Regions from separate parts of the Cyanobium sp. T1G-Tous genome, predicted to be linked through region 1. Evidence: predicted binding sites of a transcription regulator. Region 1 holds the regulator's gene; the other holds the start of a gene.

Evidence for each region. Region 1 encodes HrcA, which represses chaperone genes, less so after heat shock. Its sites were predicted from a motif close to TTAGCACTCNNNNNNNNNGAGTGCTAA; they were not measured.
Region 2: the regulator HrcA is predicted to act here: its motif matches at 1,657-1,683, upstream of groES (co-chaperone GroES).

Annotation. Positions count from the first base shown of each region.
Region 1 covers NZ_JAGQBD010000006.1:86,177-92,714, reverse strand. The annotation lists gene KBY75_RS05830 (hypothetical protein) at 64-207, opposite strand; gene KBY75_RS05825 (FitA-like ribbon-helix-helix domain-containing protein) at 275-520, opposite strand; gene trpB (tryptophan synthase subunit beta) at 684-1,955, shown strand; gene KBY75_RS05815 (TerB family tellurite resistance protein) at 1,972-2,421, opposite strand; gene KBY75_RS05810 (heat-inducible transcriptional repressor HrcA) at 2,509-3,417, opposite strand; gene KBY75_RS05805 (rhodanese-like domain-containing protein) at 3,544-3,900, opposite strand; gene KBY75_RS05800 (DUF3352 domain-containing protein) at 3,931-5,562, shown strand; gene KBY75_RS05795 (histidine phosphatase family protein) at 5,568-6,062, shown strand; gene KBY75_RS05790 (citrate synthase) at 6,089-6,538, shown strand, end outside.
Region 2 covers NZ_JAGQBD010000003.1:36,314-42,851, reverse strand. The annotation lists gene atpC (ATP synthase F1 subunit epsilon) at 1-3, opposite strand, end outside; gene atpD (F0F1 ATP synthase subunit beta) at 33-1,493, opposite strand; gene groES (co-chaperone GroES) at 1,760-2,071, shown strand; gene groL (chaperonin GroEL) at 2,123-3,757, shown strand; gene KBY75_RS02955 (ammonium transporter) at 3,943-5,238, shown strand; gene msrB (peptide-methionine (R)-S-oxide reductase MsrB) at 5,235-5,717, opposite strand; gene secG (preprotein translocase subunit SecG) at 5,731-5,961, opposite strand; gene gpmI (2,3-bisphosphoglycerate-independent phosphoglycerate mutase) at 5,985-6,538, opposite strand, start outside.

The DNA.
Region 1 (6,538 bases):
GGGGTCTCGCCACATCCGGGAATGCAACAAAAACAGTGCGGTCTTCCGTGACCAGCTACACCCTCAGTTGCTGTTGTGAGCCAGCTGCAAAACGTGATCGGAAGCCACCGGTTCGTCCTGGCCAGCCAGCAGCACCTCTGCCCGTTGCATCAGCGTCACGGCCTGCGGGAGCAGGAGCAGGTCACGCCGTAGGTAAGTGGTGAGCACATTCCGCCACTCACTGCGCCAGAGCGGCGGTGCTGCTGGTTGGCCAGGACGTTGGTGTCAACAACAATCAAGGCCGACCTTCGCGCTTGAAGGCATCGATCCCAGCCGGATCAAAGCTGCGCTGAGCCAGGCTGTCGCGCAGGGCCCGGATCTCTACTAGCTCCTGCTCTGCGGCCAAGTGGTCATGGCCTAGTCCGGCTTCCAGGCAAACGATCGCTTCATTGTTGAGGCCGCGCCGATGCCGCTTGGCCGCCGCGGCGAGCCGTGCATGAAGCTCGTCGGGCAGGTTTTTGAGCGTGATGGTTTTGGCCACGGCAGCCAGCGACCTCACGGCGGTCCAACCATTATGGATCCGTTCTGGAACCTGGCTGGCCGTGGTTCTGGATCGCCGTGCGTCGTCCAACGATGCTCGTGGGCTTGAAGCGCTGCTGCCGGCCGCTGGCTTCTTAGGCTTACACGATCTGATAGCGCCACCGGTGACAAGCACCGTCCATCCCATCTCAGCAGCCAGCGGCGTCGATCCAGCTGCCCTGGAGCGTGCAGCCCGCCCCAACAGTCTGGGTCGCTACGGCCAGTTCGGGGGCCAGTACGTGCCTGAAACCCTGATTCCGGCTCTTGCGGAGCTGGAGCAGGCCGCGGCTGAGGCCTGGAAGGATCCTGCTTTTACCGATCGGCTCAACCACCTGTTGCGCACCTATGTGGGGCGGCCCAATCCCCTCTATGAAGCGGAGCGGCTCACGGACCACTACCGCCGGCCCGAGGGCGGTCCGCGCATCTGGCTGAAGCGCGAAGACCTCAACCACACCGGCGCCCACAAGATCAACAACGCCCTCGGTCAGGCGCTGCTGGCCCTGCGCATGGGCAAAAAGCGGATCATTGCCGAAACCGGCGCCGGTCAGCACGGCGTGGCCACGGCCACCGTGTGTGCCCGCTTCGGTCTCGAGTGCGTGGTGTACATGGGCGCCGAGGACATGCGCCGCCAGGCCCTCAACGTGTTCCGCATGCGGCTACTGGGAGCCACGGTGCAGCCCGTCACCGCCGGCACCGCCACCCTTAAAGACGCCACCAGCGAAGCGATCCGCGACTGGGTGACCAACGTGGAGAGCACCCACTACATTCTCGGCTCGGTGGCCGGGCCCCATCCCTACCCGATGCTGGTGCGCGACTTCCACGCCGTGATCGGTGAGGAAACCAAGCGCCAGTGCCACGAGGCCTTTGGCCGCAATCCGGATGTGCTGGTGGCCTGCGTAGGTGGTGGCTCCAATGCCATGGGCCTGTTCCATCCCTTCGTGCAGGACACGGACGTGCGGCTAGTGGGGGTGGAGGCCGCCGGCGATGGCGTGGCCACCGGCCGCCATGCCGCCACGATCACCGAGGGCCGCGTTGGCGTGCTGCATGGCGCCATGAGCCTGCTGCTGCAGGACGAGGAGGGCCAGGTGCAGGAGGCCCACTCGATCAGCGCCGGCCTCGATTACCCCGGCGTGGGCCCGGAGCACAGCTACCTCAAAACCATCGGTCGTGCTGAATACGGCGCCGTGACAGACACCGAGGCGCTCGATGCCCTGCAGCTTCTGTGTCGACTGGAGGGCATCATCCCGGCGCTGGAAACGGCCCACGCCTTCGCCTGGCTGGAGAAGCTCTGCCCCACCCTGGCCCCTGGCACCGAGGTGGTCCTCAACCTCTCGGGCCGCGGCGACAAGGATGTGAACACGGTGGCCGAGAAGCTCGGCGACAAGATGGGAGGCTGACCCCAGCCTGCTGGCATCAGCCCAAGACCGGGAAGTCGAAACGATTGCCGAAAAGCGAAAACAGCACCTGCCACAGGTTGGGGTGCTCCTTGATCTCCTCGGCCGCCGCGCTCTCGATTGATTGCAGCTGATCGGGGCTCAGCTCGAGGCCGGTGGCAAGACGAGAAAGGATCTCGCGCTCTTGCTCGCAGATGAATTCATCATCCTGCTGGTGCCTTGATGCGGAAGCCACCATCACGGCGGTTTTCATGGCCAGTTCCCGTTGCTCCGGATTTATCAAGGCGGCCAGCTCCTCGATGCAGGCTGGATCAGATAACTGATCTTCCCAATTAATAATTTTGGCCTGAAGTTTATATTGTTTACTCAGAGAGTCCAGAAGGTTTTCCTCTTCAAGAGATACCCCGCCATCGGCAAGGGCAACCAGATTGAGAATTCTCAGGATCACTCCTGCTGATTGGAGGTCCATTAACTGGTTTAGCTGATACTTGAAATAAGCTTACCGGCTTTGGCTGTGGAAATATTTGGCACTGCAATTGATCACTAAGGGCCCGATCTAGCGCAAGAGCCTTTCCAGTGCCTGGGCCACCGAGCCCACGGCGGCTCGGGCCGTGGCGTAGGCCATGCGCATTGGCCCCACTAGGGCCACCTGGCCCACGCCGCCGTCGCCGCTGCGGTAGTTGGCCTGCACCACGGCGCACTGGTGCAGGGCCCGGTGGGGATGCTCGGCGCCGATCCAAATACCTGGCTGGGGCAGGAGCTGTTGGGGCGCATCCTCAACCAGCTCCACTAGCGGGCGCAGGCTGAGGGTCTGGCTGAATTCCGGCTGGGCAAGCAGGCCAGCTAGCCCCGTCGCCACAGCGCCTTCGCCCTCCAGCTGCCGCGACTGCCCATGGCTAGCCAGGGCTTGGCGCAATACCGCGCCGCTGCTGCTGAGGTGGGAGGGCAGGGCGGCCCAGTCGATGCTGCCGCCATCCAGCTGGGCCGCGACCCAGCGCTCCAGGGACGCCAGTTCCGCTACCGCAAGGCACGGCAGCCGCAAATTGAGGCTGCTGGCGGTGGCGCCCCCCTCCACCAGGAACACCAGCAGGCGTTCACCACTGGCCACCAGTCGTAGGGCCTGCAGCTGGGACTGCTGGCGTTGGGGCCTGGTGATCAGGCTGAGCAGGCCCGTGAGATCTGCCAGGCGCCGGCTCAGATGCAGCAGCAGATCGTCGAGGGCTGCCCACTGCAGGCTGAGTCCGGTGAGTTCGCGCTCCAGCTGCAGGGCGGCTGCGCCTGGCGCGGGCAGCAGCTGATCTACGTAGGTGCGGTAGCCCTGCTGGCTGGGGATTCGGCCAGCGGAGGGGTGGGGTTGGGTGAGCAGGCCACGCTGCTCCAGGGCCCCCATGGCTGAGCGCACCGTCGCCGGGCTGGCCTGGAGGCCAAAACGGCGCACCAGGGTCTGGCTGCCCACCGGCTCCATCGTGTCGACGTAGTGGCGCACGGCGAGCTGCAGTACTTCCTGCTGCCTGGCGGGCAAGGGCCTGGGGGAGGCGGACTGCAAGCGGGAGCCGCAGGAGTGAGGCGATCGTACGCAGCCCAGCGGGTGTCAGTAGCGGGGTACGGCCGGATCCACCTCCACACTCCAGGCGTCGATGCCCCCTTGCACGTTCCAGACGGCACCAAAGCCGTGTTCCTGCATCAGCCAGCAGCCCAGATGCCAGCTGCGCACGCCGGCGTGGCACAGCACGGCTACGGGTCGGTCTCGGTCGAGCAGCTGGTTGAGCTGGCCAATCCACTCGTTAGATCGGCCCAGGGGCAGATGCACCACGGCATGGGGCAGGCGGGCCAATTCCAGTTCGGTGTCTTCGCGCACGTCCACCAGCTGGATCGCCTCGCCCCGCTCCAGCCGCTCTTGCAGGTCGCGGGCCCGGATTGTCTGCGGTGTCGTCTCGATAGGTGCCATGGCGGGCAGACGGGGTGGCTTGGGGTCAAGATGGACCCATCCTGCGTGGGGCGCATGAAGGCCCGCCCGTTTTTGGCGGTCGTGCTGGCGGTGACATTGCTGTTGCTGAGCCTGGCGGCGGGTGGCTGGTGGCTGGTGCTGCAGCGCTCCCCCCTGCAGCTGCAGCACCAGCAGCTGGTTTCGCCCCGGGCGGCCCGCTTTGTGCCCCGCCAAGCCGCCCTGAGCCTCTATTTGCTCAGCGATGGCGAGCAGCCGGTGGGTTACGCCCGGGCGGTAGCTCCCCCCCGCCAGCGCCGCCAGGCGGCTGAGGCGGTCGCCTGCCTTAGGGATGGTGCTTTCGCTGCTGCCGGCCTCGACTATCCCGGCGAGCTGGCCCCCTGGTTGGGCCGCGAACTCGGCTTTGCCCTACTGGCCTCAGAGCCCGGGGCGGCGCCCGATGGCTGGTTGCTGGCCCTGCGCAGTCGCGACGCTGACGGCGCCCGCCGCTTCCTGCAGCGCTTCTGGCAGACCCGCAGCCTGGCGGGCACCGACCTGCAGATCAGCAGCTACCGCGGCATGGGCTTGATCAGTGGCCGTGGTGCCCTGGTGGGCACCAGCCCGGTGCCGATCGCTACGGCGCTGATCGACGACGACCTGGTGTTGATCGCGTCGGGTCGGGGGGTGCTGGAGCAGGCCCTTGACGTCTCCCAGATCGATGAGCTCAACCAAGCGGCCAGCCCCCGCTTTAAGCAGGCGGTGCAGCGCCTTGAGCAGGGGGCGCTGCTGCTCACAGCCCGGCCAGAAACCCTGGGGCCCTGGTTGGGGTTGCCGGGTGAGTTCACGGCGCCTGGGGTCGTGCAGGAGCTGGTGGCTAGCCTGCGCCCCGATAACCGCTCCTTGGAGCTGGAGGCCCTTCTGCAGTTCGCTGCAGATGCCGCGGTGCCGGTTCCCTCGGCCACGGGCACTACGGAAATTGACCCCACAGGAGCAGTCTTATTGGAGGCCCTGCAGGGCCCCTCAGAGAGCCTGGCCCTGATCCAGCGCCCCGCCGCTTGGCCGGCCTACTGGCAGCCCCTGCTGGCGGCAGTGCTGCAGGCTGAGCCGGGATCTTTCCCGGCCTTGGTGACCGCCGCCGCCGATGGCCCACTGCTGCGCAGTGAGGCAAGTCAGGGCTGGCTGCTGGGCACTGGCGTCGACCAACCGCAGCCGGAGGCCCTCGCTGGGGTGCTGGCTGCCGAGGGATTGATCGCCGCGCCGCTGCCGGTGGAAGGGGATCCCGATCTGCGGGTCTGGACCAGGCTGGAGGCTGGCCAGGCTGGACGCCGATTCGCCCGCGGCGATGCCAACCAGCTGCAGGCCAGCCTGGAGGGCGCCCGCTCCAGCCAGGGCCGCCTGGCCTGGTGGGGTCAGACCCTGGCGGTGCTGCAGGAGCAGCGTGACTCCCGCAAGCCGCCCCGGCTGCGGCTGGAGCAGCTCGCCGGCCTCGATCTACCCCAGGCTCCCCTGCAGTGGGCTATGGCGGCGGGCCGGGCCCAGCCCTTGCTGCAGCGCTGGAGCACCTGGCAGCTGTTGTCGGCCCTGGCCGGCCAGCCCCTGGCCCCGGCCGTGCAGAGCCTGAGCCTGGGCTGGGAAGCGCAGCCTGACGCCAACCTGCACCTCAAGGCCCACCTTGAATTCGGTTGATGGCTATGGCAAAACTTGAACCGGCTGAGCGTGAACTGCTGCTCTGGCGCCATGGCATCGCCGAAGATCGCCACCCTGATCGCCCTGATCAGGAGCGGGCCCTTACGGCTGAAGGCCGTCAGCGCACTGCGGCCGTGGCGGCGGAGTTGTGCCGCTTGCAGCTTCACTGTGATCGCCTGCTGAGCAGCCCCCTGCGGCGGGCGCTGCAAACCGCTGAAATTGGAGTGGCGGCTGGTATGGCACCGGCGCTGGAGTTGGAGGATCGCCTGGCGCCAGGCGGTGATCCGAGGCCGCTGCTGCAGGCGGGCCCTTGGCGGCGCCTTGGTCTGGTGGGCCATGAGCCAGATCTGGGAGAGCTGGCCTCGAGCCTGCTGGGGTTGCCGGCGGGTTCGATTTCGGTGCGTAAGGCCGGCATCGTGCTGCTGCGCTTGGGCCCAACTGGCGCCAGCTTGGAGGCCCTAATTGGCCCACGGTTGCTGCGACTACGGCGGGATGGCTAGCGGCAGCCGTAAGTTCGCCTTAGTGAGTGCGGTGGAGAAGCTTGGTAGTAACAGGAGCGGCGACCCCAGCCCCATTTCGGCCGGGTTTGGAAGGGGTGCCGGCTACCCAGTCGTCGATCTGCGACATCGATGGCCAGCGGGGGGTGCTCACCTATCGCGGCTACCCCGTAGACCAGCTGGCATCCAGCAGCTCCTTTCTGGAGACGGCCTACCTGCTGATCTGGGGCGAGCTGCCCACCGCTGAGCAGCTGCAGGAGTTTGAGCAGGAGGTGCAGATGCACCGCCGGGTCAGCTTCCGCATCCGGGACATGATGAAGTGCTTCCCCTCCGGGGGGCATCCGATGGATGCACTGCAGAGCAGCGCCGCCTCCTTGGGCCTTTTTTATTCCCGTCGAGCCCTCGACAACCCCGAATACATCGTTTCGGCGGTGGTGCGGCTGATCGCCAAGATCCCCACGATGGTGGCGGCCTTCCAG
Region 2 (6,538 bases), on a different contig from region 1:
CATGGGTAGGGGTCCTCAGGGAAAAGAGGGTATCAACCCTTGGCGTCGGCAAGAATCTTGGCGGCCTTGGCTCTCACCTGGTCGATGTTGCCCACTAGGTAGAAGGCAGCTTCAGGTAGGTCGTCAAGCTCGCCGGCCAGAATCATGTTGAAGCCCTTGATCGTGTCGTCCAGCTTGACGTACTCACCCTTTTGACCTGTGAAGATCTCAGCCACGAAGAAGGGCTGGGAGAGAAACTTCTCAATCTTGCGGGCCCGGTCAACCGTGCGGCGGTCGTCCTCGGAGAGTTCGTCGAGACCAAGAATCGCAATGATGTCTTGGAGCTCTTTGTAGCGCTGCAGGGTGCTTTGCACGGAGCGTGCAGTGCGGTAGTGCTCATCACCTACCACCGCTGGCTGAAGCATGGTGCTGGTGGAATCCAGAGGATCCACGGCCGGGTAGATGCCCTTGGAAGCCAGGCCGCGGCTCAACACGGTGGTGGCGTCTAGGTGGGCAAAGGTGGTAGCAGGTGCCGGGTCGGTGAGGTCGTCTGCAGGTACGTAGACGGCCTGGATCGAAGTGATCGAGCCTTCCAGGGTGGAGGTGATGCGCTCTTGCAGCATGCCCACGTCGGTGCCGAGGGTGGGCTGATAGCCCACAGCAGAGGGCATGCGGCCCAGCAGTGCTGAAACCTCAGAGCCGGCCTGCACGAAGCGGAAGATGTTGTCGACGAACAGCAAGACGTCTTGCTTGTTGGTGTCGCGGAAGTGCTCAGCCATGGTGAGTGCCGAGAGGCCCACGCGCATGCGGGCACCAGGGGGCTCGTTCATCTGGCCGTAGCAGAGAGCAACCTTCGATTTGGAAAGGTCGTCGGGATTGATCACACCCGATTCCTTGAACTCCTCATAAAGATCGTTGCCTTCCCTGGTGCGCTCGCCAACGCCAGCGAACACGGAAACGCCGCCGTGCTCCTTGGCGATGTTGTTGATGAGCTCTTGGATCAGAACGGTCTTGCCAACGCCGGCACCGCCGAACAGGCCAACTTTGCCCCCTTGGCGGTAGGGAGCCAGCAGGTCGATCACCTTGATGCCTGTCTCAAAAACCTTGGGCTTGGTCTCCAGCTCAGTGAGGCTGGGGGCGGCGCGATGGATCGAAGCGGTCACGGTGGTGGTTACTGGACCCTGCTCATCCACCGGCTCGCCGAGCACGTTGAAGATGCGACCGAGGGTGGCCTCGCCCACGGGTACGCAGATCGGGGCGCCCGTATCTACAGCTTCCATGCCACGCACCAATCCGTCGGTGGTGCTCATGGCCACAGCACGGACTCGGTGATCGCCCAACAGCTGTTGGACCTCAGCTGTTAAAGCGACTAGCTGGCCGGCCGAATTTTTGGCTTCAATTCGAAGCGCGTTGTAAATCTTGGGCAGCTTGCCGGCCGGGAATTCAACGTCTAAAACCGGGCCAATCACCTGCCGGACGGTGCCTTTGGTGCCGGTGGCGGTAGCAGCTGCCATAGGTAAGGAAATCTCGGGGAAGCGCAGGGGGAATCAGCCCGCCTGAAGCGGCGCAACCTTACCACTGCGGTAGGCGCGGGCTTCTGTTCAGCCCCTGTTCACCCCGGTGGTTCGGTCACCCGCACGGTCTGGGCCTGGGCACTGGAGCTTGGTTGGGCATAAATTGGCACTCGTTGAGCTCGAGTGCTAAATCGCCTCTCTGGCCCACTCCAGTTCACTGTTCTGTGGCGTCTCAGGCGCCATGTCATTGCTCTCGCAATCCATCCATGGCTGCTGTTTCTCTCAGCGTCTCCACGGTTAAGCCCCTCGGAGATCGCATTTTTATCAAGGTGTCCGAATCGGAGGAGAAAACCGCCGGCGGCATTCTTCTGCCTGACACCGCTAAGGAAAAGCCCCAGGTGGGCGAAGTGGTGCAGATCGGCCCAGGCAAGCGCAACGACGACGGCAGCCGCCAGGCTCCTGAGGTCAGCGTTGGCGACAAGGTGCTCTACAGCAAGTATGCCGGCACCGACATCAAGCTCGGCAGCGACGAGTTTGTGCTGCTTTCCGAGAAGGACATCCTCGCCATCGTCAACTGACGACTGGCCTATTACTGAATCCGACCTAACCCCATAAGGAAATCGCCTTCCATGGCTAAGCGCATTATTTACAACGAGAACGCTCGCAGAGCTCTCGAAAGAGGTATCGACATTCTGGCTGAGGCCGTTGCTGTCACCCTTGGACCTAAGGGTCGCAACGTGGTGCTGGAGAAAAAGTTTGGTGCACCCCAGATCATCAACGACGGCGTCACCATCGCCAAGGAAATTGAGCTCGAGGACCACATCGAGAACACTGGTGTTGCCCTGATCCGTCAGGCCGCCTCCAAAACCAACGATGCCGCCGGCGACGGCACCACCACCGCCACGGTTTTGGCCCATGCCATGGTCAAGGCAGGCCTGCGCAACGTGGCTGCCGGCGCCAATGCGATCACCCTCAAAAAGGGCATCGACAAGGCTTCCGATTTCCTCGTAGGCAAGATCAAGGAGCACGCCAAGCCCATCTCCGACTCCAGCGCCATCGCCCAAGTGGGCACCATCTCCGCCGGCAACGACGAAGAGGTGGGGCGCATGATCGCCGATGCGATGGACAAGGTCGGTAAGGAAGGTGTGATCTCCCTGGAAGAAGGGAAATCGATGACCACCGAGTTGGAGGTCACCGAAGGCATGCGCTTCGACAAGGGCTACATCTCGCCCTACTTCGCCACCGACACCGAGCGCATGGAAGCGGTGCTCGAAGAGCCCTACATCCTGCTCACCGACAAGAAGATCGGCCTGGTGCAGGACCTCGTGCCCGTGCTTGAGCAGATCGCCCGTACAGGCAAGCCCCTGCTGATCATTGCCGAGGACATCGAGAAGGAAGCCCTCGCCACCCTCGTGGTCAACCGCCTGCGCGGCGTGCTCAACGTGGCGGCAGTCAAGGCACCTGGTTTCGGTGATCGCCGCAAGGCCATGCTCGAGGACATCGCCGTTCTCACCAACGGTCAGCTGATCACCGAAGACGCCGGTCTCAAGCTGGAGAACGCCAAGTTGGAGATGCTGGGCACCGCCCGCCGCATCACCATCAACAAGGACACCACCACCATCGTGGCCGAAGGCAACGAAGTGGCTGTCAAGGCGCGCTGCGAGCAAATCCGCAAGCAGATGGACGAAACCGACTCCTCCTATGACAAGGAGAAGCTGCAAGAGCGTCTGGCCAAGCTGAGCGGCGGTGTGGCCGTGGTCAAGGTGGGTGCCGCCACCGAGACCGAGATGAAGGACAAGAAGCTGCGCCTGGAAGACGCCATCAACGCCACCAAGGCGGCCGTTGAAGAAGGCATCGTTCCTGGTGGTGGCACTACGTTGGCCCACCTAGCCCCCGCCCTCGAGGAGTGGGCTGCGGCCAACCTCTCTGGCGAGGAGCTGATCGGCGCCCACATCGTGGCCTCCGCCCTCACCGCGCCTTTGATGCGCATCGCTCAAAACGCTGGCGTCAATGGCGCTGTCGTGGCTGAAAACGTGCGTAACAAGCCCTTCAACGAGGGGTACAACGCCGCCACCGGCGAGTACGTCGACATGCTGGCTGCCGGTATCGTCGACCCCGCCAAGGTGACCCGCTCCGGTCTGCAGAATGCCGCCTCCATCGCCGGCATGGTGCTGACCACCGAATGCATCGTGGCCGACATGCCAGATAAGAAAGATGCTGCTCCCGCCGGTGGCGGCATGGGCGGCGGCGACTTCGACTACTGATAGCGGGAGTGGGGCCTTTGTGGCCCCACTCCTTCATCGGCACCGAGGGCAGAGGATTTTCCTTCTGCCCTTTTTTTGTTCCCGTTCAGCCAAGTGGGTCTAGCCATCCCGGCTGTATCGGTTGCCACCTTTAAGAGCCCTTTTGGTAGCAGTTGCTACATGTCTTGGGTCCGTTGGCCTTCAGGGTGGCGCCTGCTTTTGGCTCAGCTGTGCCGCTGCTTTTTGCAACCGATCTGGCCCTTCGCAGTGCCAACAATGGTTTTGTGCTGGTGAGTGCTGCCCTGGTGCTGATGATGACGCCAGCTCTGGCCCTCTTTTATGCGGGCTTTGTGCGCAGCCGCAACGTGCTTAACACCATGGTGATGAGCTTCACCGCCATGGCCCTGGTGAGTGTGCTCTGGGTGTTGTTCGGCTACAGCCTGGCCTTCTCTTCCGGTAGCGGTCCCCTAGCTCCTTTCATCGGCGGGTTGCAGTGGGCGGGGCTCAGCAATTGGTCGGCTCCCTATGGGGATGGGCAACTCAGTCACGGCGCCGTTGCCCTGTTCCAGGTCACCTTTGCGATCATCACTCCTGCGCTGATTTCCGGCGCGGTGGTTGAGCGGATGCATTTCCGCGCCTGGATGGTGTTTCTGCTGCTCTGGAGCACCTTCATCTATCTCCCCCTGGCCCACATGGTGTGGGGACCAGGTGGGTTCCTGGGCAGTTCCGGCCTCGGTGCCATCGACTTCGCCGGTGGCCTGGTGGTGGAACTGGCCTCCGGTGTGGCCGCCGCCGTTGCTGCCCTGGTGGTGGGCCGGCGTCGCAGTGGGGGCGTGGGCTATGCCGCCCCACCCCACAACGTGCCCTTCATCTTGTTGGGGGCGGGCCTGCTCTGGTTCGGCTGGTTTGGCTTCAACGGTGGTAGCGGCCTGGTGGCAGGCAATTTGGCCTCCCTTGCCTGCCTCACCACCAATACCGCTGCCGCTTCAGCTGCCCTGGGCTGGATGCTGCTGGAAACATGGCAGCGCGGCAAGCCCACTGCCGTGGGTGTGGCTACCGGCGCCGTGGCCGGCCTGGTGGCGATCACCCCAGCGGCCGGCTATGTGAGCCCTCTGGCGGCTGTGTTGATCGGCTTTGCGGCAGCGCTGGTTTGCAGCTATGCCATGCAACTCAAGAACCGCTGGCGGCTAGATGACAGCCTCGATGTGCTGCCGGTGCATGGCGTGGCCGGGTTGCTCGGCACTCTGCTAACTGGCGTGTTCACGTTGAAAAGCCTCAATCCCGCTGGCGCCGATGGACTGCTAGTGGGCCAGCCAGGTCAGCTCTGGATTCAGCTCAAGGCCGCAGGATTCACCATTCTTTTTGTTGGAGTAGGCACGTATGTGATTCTTATACTGATTCGCCTGGTGATGCCCCTGCGTGTTAACGATATTCAGGAACAGCAGGGCCTCGATATCAATGCTCACGGCGAAGAGGCCTACAACAGCGAATACACCGGTTAACCGGAGATAAAATTGAGGGCTGCGCCGTTATTGCAGTAGCGCTTGCCACTGGGCTTAGGGCCGTCGTCAAACACGTGGCCCTGATGGCCGCCGCAGCGCCGGCAGTGGTATTCGGTGCGTGGCACAATCAACTTGAAGTCCACCTTGGTGGCGATCCCTTTGGGCAGCGGTTGCCAGAAGCTGGGCCAGCCGGTGCCGCTCTCGTATTTGGCCTTGGAGCTAAACAGGGGCAGGGCGCAGCCAGCACAAACGAAAGTGCCTGGGCGTTTTTCGCTATTCAAGGGGCTGGAGAAGGGCCGCTCGGTGCCCTCCTGGCGCAGCACGTTGTAGGCGGCAGGGTTGAGACGTTTTTTCCAGCTGGCTTCGCTGAGTTGCCAGGCGGGATCTTGGGCCTTGGAAGCGGCTTCGGCGCGGGAGACACCAGTGAAGAAGGCGCCCAGGCTTGATCCCAGGGCTACCAGCAGATTGCGTCGCGGCATTGGGGTCACAGACCTAACCGAGCCAGCCGGCACTGAGCACAACGGCCAGGCCAAGAAAAATTGCCAGCAATGTCCAGCTGATGCGGTTGAGGGTGGCTTCGGCGCTACGGGCACTGGTGAACATCGATCCGCCGCTAGCGGCCAGCCCACCCATGCCATCGCCCTTGGGGCTATGGAGCAGCACGCTGATGATCAGCAGAACGCCACTGCCAATCCACACCCATGACAAAACTGAAGTGATCATGGGCCTCTTTGGATAGGAGTAGGTTAAACGCCCAGGGTCTGGGGGATGGGACTGGCTTCGGCTGCTGTGCCAGTTGCCAGGATCAGTGATTCACCGCTCATGGTTGCGGGCTTGGGCAGATTCAAGATTTCCAGCAGGGTCGGGGCGATGTCGGCTAAGCCGCCATGGTCACGCAGCAACACGTTGGTGCCGTGGCCGGGCAGCTTGCGTTTCTCGCCCTCCACCAAAATCACCGGCACGGGATTTGTGGTGTGTGCCGTCCAGGGGCGACCATCTGGGCCCTCCATAACTTCGGCATTGCCGTGGTCTGCGGTGATCAGCAGGGTGCCCCCCATGCGGTTGGTGGCCTCCATCAGCTTTCCAACGCAGGTGTCGACAGTGGTGATTGCTTCAGTGGTGGCAGCCATTTTGCCGGTGTGCCCCACCATGTCCGGATTGGCGTAATTGATTACCACCAACGAGTAAATGCCCTTTTTGATTGCTGCAATACAGCTTTCAGTGAGCTCGCCGGCGGACATTGCCGGGGAGAGGTCGTAGGTGGCCACCCGCGGCGAGGGGACTAGGTGGCGATCTTCAC